2 regions of the Geobacillus sp. PLS 41 genome follow, and region 1 is predicted to be linked to the other one. Evidence: a T-box and tRNA genes for the amino acid it is inferred to sense, from the RefSeq annotation. Region 1 holds a T-box; the other holds one or more tRNA genes.
What was found. A T-box is a leader RNA that pairs with one kind of tRNA and senses whether it is charged. The one in region 1 lies ahead of alaS (alanine--tRNA ligase), so its partner is inferred to be a tRNA-Ala.
Positions count from the first base shown of each region.

Region 2: it has a tRNA-Ala gene. The T-box ahead of alaS (alanine--tRNA ligase) is inferred to sense a tRNA for this amino acid. The anticodon was not compared.

Region 1 covers NZ_CM151395.1:1,549,871-1,553,287, reverse strand. Annotated here, with positions in the region: gene alaS (alanine--tRNA ligase) at 1-1,275, opposite strand, end outside; T-box leader at 1,322-1,546, opposite strand; gene ACVX3G_RS07620 (AI-2E family transporter) at 1,594-2,655, opposite strand; gene ACVX3G_RS07615 (YrzQ family protein) at 2,774-2,908, opposite strand; gene ACVX3G_RS07610 (hypothetical protein) at 2,920-3,111, opposite strand; gene ACVX3G_RS07605 (PRC-barrel domain-containing protein) at 3,127-3,417, opposite strand, start outside.
Region 2 covers NZ_CM151395.1:1,165,603-1,169,019, reverse strand. Annotated here, with positions in the region: gene ACVX3G_RS05795 (DMT family transporter) at 1-739, opposite strand, end outside; gene ACVX3G_RS05790 (MgtC/SapB family protein) at 866-1,543, shown strand; tRNA gene ACVX3G_RS05785 (tRNA-Ala) at 1,616-1,688, shown strand; gene ACVX3G_RS05780 (DnaD domain protein) at 1,920-3,221, opposite strand.

The sequences.
Region 1 (3,417 bases):
CTCGCGCTCAAATCCGGCATGGTCGACCGTCATGCCCGCTTCAGCGGCGTACTCTTCCGTCAGCTCGATCGGAAAGCCGTACGTATCATACAGGCGGAACGCTTCCTCGCCCGGAATGACGTCGCTTCCTTGCTCTTTCGCCTTTTCGATCACCTCCGCCAATATGGCGAGCCCTTCATGGAGCGTTTCATGGAACCGTTCTTCTTCCGTCCGGATGACGCGGGCGATGAAATCGGCTTTTTCTTTCACCTCCGGATAGTAGTCGTGCATAATCTCGCCGACGACCGGGACGAGTTCGTACATAAACGGACGGTCAATGCCGATATGTTTCGCATAGCGCACCGCGCGGCGGAGCAGGCGGCGCAGCACATAACCGCGGCCCTCATTTGACGGCAGCGCCCCGTCGCCGATCGCGAACGTCACGGCTCGAATATGGTCGGCGATCACCTTAAAGGCGACGTCTTTGTCCGGATCTTTGCCATACCGCTCGCCGGCGATCTGCTCGGTCGCGCGGATGATCGGCAGGAACAAGTCGGTTTCAAAGTTCGTCGGCACGTCTTGCAAAATCGAGCACATCCGCTCCAAGCCCATGCCGGTGTCGATGTTTTTCTTCGGCAGCGGCGTGTACGTGCCGTCCGGGTTATGGTTAAACTGCGAAAAGACAAGGTTCCATACTTCTAAATAGCGGTCATTTTCCCCGCCTGGGTACAGCTCTGGATCGTTCGGGTCGTTGCCGAACGCTTCGCCGCGGTCGTAAAAGATTTCCGTGTTCGGACCGCTCGGGCCTTCGCCGATGTCCCAGAAGTTGCCTTCAAGGCGAATGATCCGCTCTTCCGGCAAGCCGATTTCGTTGCGCCAAATGTTGTACGCTTCCTCGTCTTCCGGATGGACGGTGACGGACAACCGTTCCGGATCAAAACCGATCCATTTGTCGCTCGTCAAAAACTCCCATGCCCAATGGATCGCTTCACGCTTGAAGTAATCGCCGATCGAAAAGTTGCCGAGCATTTCAAAAAACGTATGGTGGCGCGCCGTTTTCCCGACGTTTTCGATGTCGTTGGTGCGGATCGATTTTTGCGCGTTGCAAATGCGCGGGTTTTCCGGAACGATGCGCCCGTCAAAGTATTTTTTCAACGTCGCGACGCCGCTGTTGATCCACAACAGCGACGGGTCGTCGACCGGAATGAGCGATGCGCTCGGCTCAACCGCATGGCCTTTTTCTTGGAAAAACTCTAAAAACATGCGCCGCACTTGGGCGGATGTCAGCTTTTTCATGATGATCCTCCCCTTTCGCCTTTTATATAAAAAAACTCCCATCCCCTGCAGGGACGAGAGTTATGCTCGCGGTACCACCCTGTTTATGGGCAAAAAACGCCCATCACCTCTTTGGCCGTAACGCAGCCTTGCGTCAGGTTTTGCCTGCGCTCCGGATTAGCCTTCTGTTGCCCTTCATCTGGAATTTCTTTCAGCCGCGGAAATTCCTCTCTGTGCGCGAGCTCGCGCGTTAAGATGGACTGCAACATACTCGATCCGTCATCGCGTTATGTATTCGCTTTTTTCATTGAAAGATTATAGACAAGCAGAGAGCATTTGTCAATGCGAAGCATAATGCTCTTTCCAATGGGTGATGGCCACTTTCAGCACCGCCGCCGTCGGAACGGCGAGAATGAGGCCGAGCACGCCGGCGAGCTCGCCGCCGGCAAAGAGGGCGAGCATAATGACAAGCGGATGCATATGCACGCTTTTGCCGACGATCAACGGCGACAAGATGTTCCCTTCTAAAAACTGCAAGGTAAAAATGATGACAAGCACGATCACGACCATTTTCAGCGAGACGGTGGCAGCCAAAATGACCGCTGGAACGGCGCCGATCAGCGGGCCAAAATACGGGATGATGTTCGTCACGCCAATGACAAAGCCGAGCAACAGCGGATAATCCATGCCCGCAAGCCACAAGCCGAGCGCCGCTGCCAGACCGATCGCCGCACAGACGAACAGCTGGCCGCGAATGTAGCCGCCGAGCGATTCATCGACATCCTTCAAAAACGTCATCCCCGGCCCACGCCACCGCTTCGGTGTCATGTACCAAATCGCTTTTTTCAACACATCGATGTCTTTTAACATATAGAAGACGATAAACGGAATGATCAACAGCGTCGCCGCCGAACCGATGAACGATTTGGCGGCGTTGATCGCCATCGCGACGGCGGCCGCCGCTGCCTGCTCGATCTCGGCAAACATCGCCTCGATGCGTGTGTGCACCTCAAGCGGCCAATTCGACGTCTCGTCGTGGATGTGGCGCACCCATTGGCGGTATGTATTCATCAAAGACGGCAGCTGTTCATCCAGTTCACGCAACTGGGCGATGAATAGCGGCACGCCGCGGTACAAGCCGTAGCCGACCAAACCGAAAAACAACAAATAAATCAACAAAATGGCAAGGGCGCGCGGCATTCCTTTGCGATGGATGGATTCCACAAGCGGGTAGAGCAAATACGTAATAAACGACGCCAGCAAAAACGGCGTCAACACCGTTGCGATAAAATCAATGACCGGCCGCCAAACGTCTTTCATCCGAACGATCAAATAGATGATTGCCGTCATGAGCAGCCATTTTCCGATGCGAAAGAACGACAGCCATTGTTGCTCGCCCATCGCCACACCTCCTACCGTTTAGTGTAGGAGATGCGGCGGGAAATATGCCTTCACCGCTTTTAGCACTATTTGACAGCCACAAGGCGACGCCCCCGCGCAAAGGCGAGGGCGAGCGCCGTCAGCGGATCGCTTGCATCAAGCGGCGGCGCATCCTCCGCATCGTGCGACCGTTCATCCAATCGTTTCGTTGGGCGAGCTGATAAGCGGCGACGCCTAATCCGACTGCTAACAGCGACGTCATCATCCGGTTCATGCGTGTCCCCCCTAAAATTGGATCGTGCGTTCGTGGTCGTCAAACAAGTCGTCAAGAGAACTCAACGTTCCGTCTTCTTCCACTTGATGGGCGTGGATCATCCCTTTCGAGACGGACAGCTCAATAAAGCAATCCCAGCAGTAGTACTGGTTGACGCCGATTTTCCCTAAATTTTTTCGTTTGCAATTCGGGCAAATGAGCATGGACAGCCACTCTCCTTACATCGTTGTTTCCACGGTGACCACGCCTTCTCTGGCGGTAAACGGAGCGAGCTCCATTCGTTTCTTTCCTTCGGTCAAATCGGAAAAAAATCCCTCGCTGATCTCGTATCCGTCAATTTTGCCCAATTGCCCGTCAAAATATACGTCATCCAACAGTCCGATCGTTGTTCCGTCCGCGGCGACAACCATGCTGCCGGCGAGGCCGCGTTCGCCGTAAAGAGAGTGGCCGCTGTCAGAAGAAGGAAACGGCTGGAAGCTATCGGCATCACAGATGATGACTCGGTCGTT
Region 2 (3,417 bases), 380 kb from region 1:
TCGCCATCGACACCGTCGAGGCGCTGACCCATTTGACCGCCCAGTTCATCACCGAATGGCCGAGCAGCGTTGGAATGACGGCGAGGGCGAGAAAACAAAGCCAATCCGTCAGCTGATACGCCGTCAGCGAAAGGCGAAACAGCATCGCGTACAGCCACAACACCGCCGCGCTGATGCTATAGACGATATAGGTATACGTCATCAATGACAACCGTTGTCGCACCTCTTGGCCGAACAACCAATACGCCGTGACAAACGCGCACGCAAGCAGCGCCAATCCATCGCCGTACAGCGCTTCCCCGCTGACGCGGAAGTCTCCCCAGCTGATGAGGATGCTGCCGATCATGGCCAACACCGCGCTCCCGACCGCGCCGACGGTCAACCGTTCGCGGAAAAACAACGCGCCGCCTGCGAAGGCAAACAGCGGCTGCAGCGTCACAAGCACGACCGAACTGGCGACGGATGTATAGTCGAGCGATTCAAACCAAAGGATAAAATGAAAGGCAAGCAAAACCCCAGAACAAAGCGAAAACAGCCAATCGCGCCGGGAGACGCCTCGGAGTTCGCTTCGATGCCGGAGGAACAACGGCGTCATGATGGCGACGGCCAAAAAGAGCCGATAAAAGGCGATCACCGCGGACGGCGCCTGCGACCATTTGACGAAAATGGCCGATGTTGACACGGCAAGCGCGCCGATGAATAGAGCGGCATAAGCCTTTGCTGTGCTTGGCGGCTTCATGTTTCTGCCAACTCACTTTCTACGAAAAGGAGTGTGCGCCCTGATCTACCACTTTCATGCGGAAGGGCGGACAAAAATGGTTCACGAACGTTTTCTTACATTATACCATGAACGAGGTGAGAAACGATGATGTTTGATCCGTTCCTCAAACTAGGGATTTCCGCCATTCTCGGGCTGATCATTGGGCTGGAACGGGAATTGAAGCGAAAACCGGTCGGTTTGAAAACGTGTCTTGTGATTTCCATTTCCAGCTGCTTGCTTACAATCGTTTCGATCGAATCGGCGTACGTCTTTCCGCTCAAAGACCATATTACGATGGACCCGCTTCGACTGGCGGCGCAAATTGTGTCCGGGGTCGGTTTTTTAGGAGCAGGCGTCATTTTGCGCCGCGGCAACGACAGCATCACCGGGCTGACAACCGCCGCGATCATTTGGGGGGCGGCAGGGATTGGAGTAGCGGTCGGCGCAGGCTTCTATTGGGAATCGGCGTTCGGCGTCGCGCTTCTCATTGTCAGTGTGGAACTCATTCCGTTTTTGATCAATTTTTTTGGACCAAAGCAGCTGCGCGAAAAAGAGGTGCTGTTGCAAATCACCGTGGCGGACGCCAAAAACATTACAAAGGTCATCGACCATTTAAAACAACAGGACATCAACATTAAAACGATGCGCATTAAAGACGTTGAAGAGAATGAACATTTGCTGAAACTAAGAGCCGTCATTGACCAAAAGCGCTCGACCGCCGAACTTTACTACGTCATCCGCTCCATTGACGATGTCGTGCACGTTGATATTGAAAGCGGGTGATCAAAAAAGGATTGCAATTGTCCGCATCCATATATATAATGGGACATGGACAGATCATCCATATCCTTTTTTGGGGCATTAGCTCAGTTGGGAGAGCGTCGTGCTGGCAGCGCGAAGGTCACCGGTTCGAGCCCGGTATGCTCCATTTGCCCAACCCTTGCCGTGCAAGGGTTTTTTATTTTTGTTTCGGGAGATGGCGATGAGCCATCCCCCTGTGAACAAATTCCCAAAAGAAGCCTCCCACCATCTAAACGTGAAGGGGCGCCAGCACCAGTGAACGACCTGACTGAACCTCAAATCGTGGGGCACACAAGAAATCGCTCGGTTCACGTCCCGTCATGAGATGAGACTCCTCGGACTCTTACGCCCTTCGGCTTCATCCGTCCGGGTTGGTTTTGTATTTTTTCAGACGTTCCTCCAACTCACGGCGCGCCTGCTCGATGTCAAAGTCGTCGTCTTCCGGCTGGCTGTAATCCATCTTCAGCCAATCCGGCACGATCTCGGTGCGGATCGGTTTCCGCATCGTTCTGCCGCCATCGGATGAAGGCGGGGCGGATCGTTGCTTCATCCGCTCTTTTCGAAACGCCAACCGCGCGGCGCGCACTTCGTCCACGGTGCGATACCCTTTTTCCGTCCAGTCGCGCAAAATCGTTTCCACGTACACCCACCGTTTGGCGCCGTTTTCCACCGCGATTTTCAATGCTTCCAACACCAATTCCTCGGACGCATCGTCCACCCATGCATTGATCTTTTCCCGCAAATAATCGCCGATCACGCCAAACCCGTTTTCCTCACAGAAGCGAACGATCTCCTTGTATGTGCGCACGCGCGCGTCTTCTTCGTCTTCTCTTTTGATCTCTGATGTCATCTCTGTTGTCGTCTCTGGTATTGGTCTTGTCAAATTGAGCACCTCGACCGCCCAGTTTGACCAGCTGGATGGTTCATTTTGCGCAAATGGACGGACTGTTTCGCCCATCGTCTGCTCATTTTGGCCGATCGAAACGCCATCGTAAACGGCCGAAATCTGATCTTGTTGAATCGTCGAAACGCTGCTTTGCCTCATCGACCCCCCATCTTCAGTGGGCAAAACCCTATTTTGAACCGTCAAAATGCCATCTTGAGCCGTCAACATCCCCCCTTGAACCACAGAAGCGCCGCCTTGAACGGCCGAGATGCCATCTTGCACAATCGAATCCCCATCGTGCGTCGTCAAACCCTCATCGTGAACGAACGAAACCCCGTTTTGAGTGAACGAAACCGCACCTTGAACGATCGAAACACCATTGTGCGCGGTCATCACGCCATCATCTGCCGCCTGCCCATGTTGTCCGTCCGACATTTCTGATATTTCTTTCGTTATTTCGGCCAGTTTGTCATAGTCGATCCGATACCATTTCGTTTTATCGATCTTGGAGCGGTTGAAATTCGCCGCGACGATGATCCCCATTTTTTCCAGTTTAAGAATGATCCGGCGAATCGTGCTTTCCGACCAGAACGGGAATTGTCGCTGCCAGTCTGCATACGTGTTGTACACCCACTTATAGCCGTCATGGACGTTTTCGCTTTTCTTGAGCCAATAATGCAGCTGCTGAACAACGATGCTTTCGTTCAACCCGATCGCCAAAGCGAGTTGCGGCAAAATGACCAACGGTTGATCATCGAAAAGCAAGTTGGACATGTCATCCTCTCCCCCTCAGACGAGATGTTTCCTCATCGTTCCACTTTTTTGATAAACTTTATCGTGAACGAACGCAAACCGCCTAACAGCGCGATAACGGCCATATTGGCTTGATTTTTCGCTGAAAAACGGAAAAAACCGGCATAACATGTGCGATCGTGTGCTGAAACCCATCCATTGCGGACATCCGGTTTTT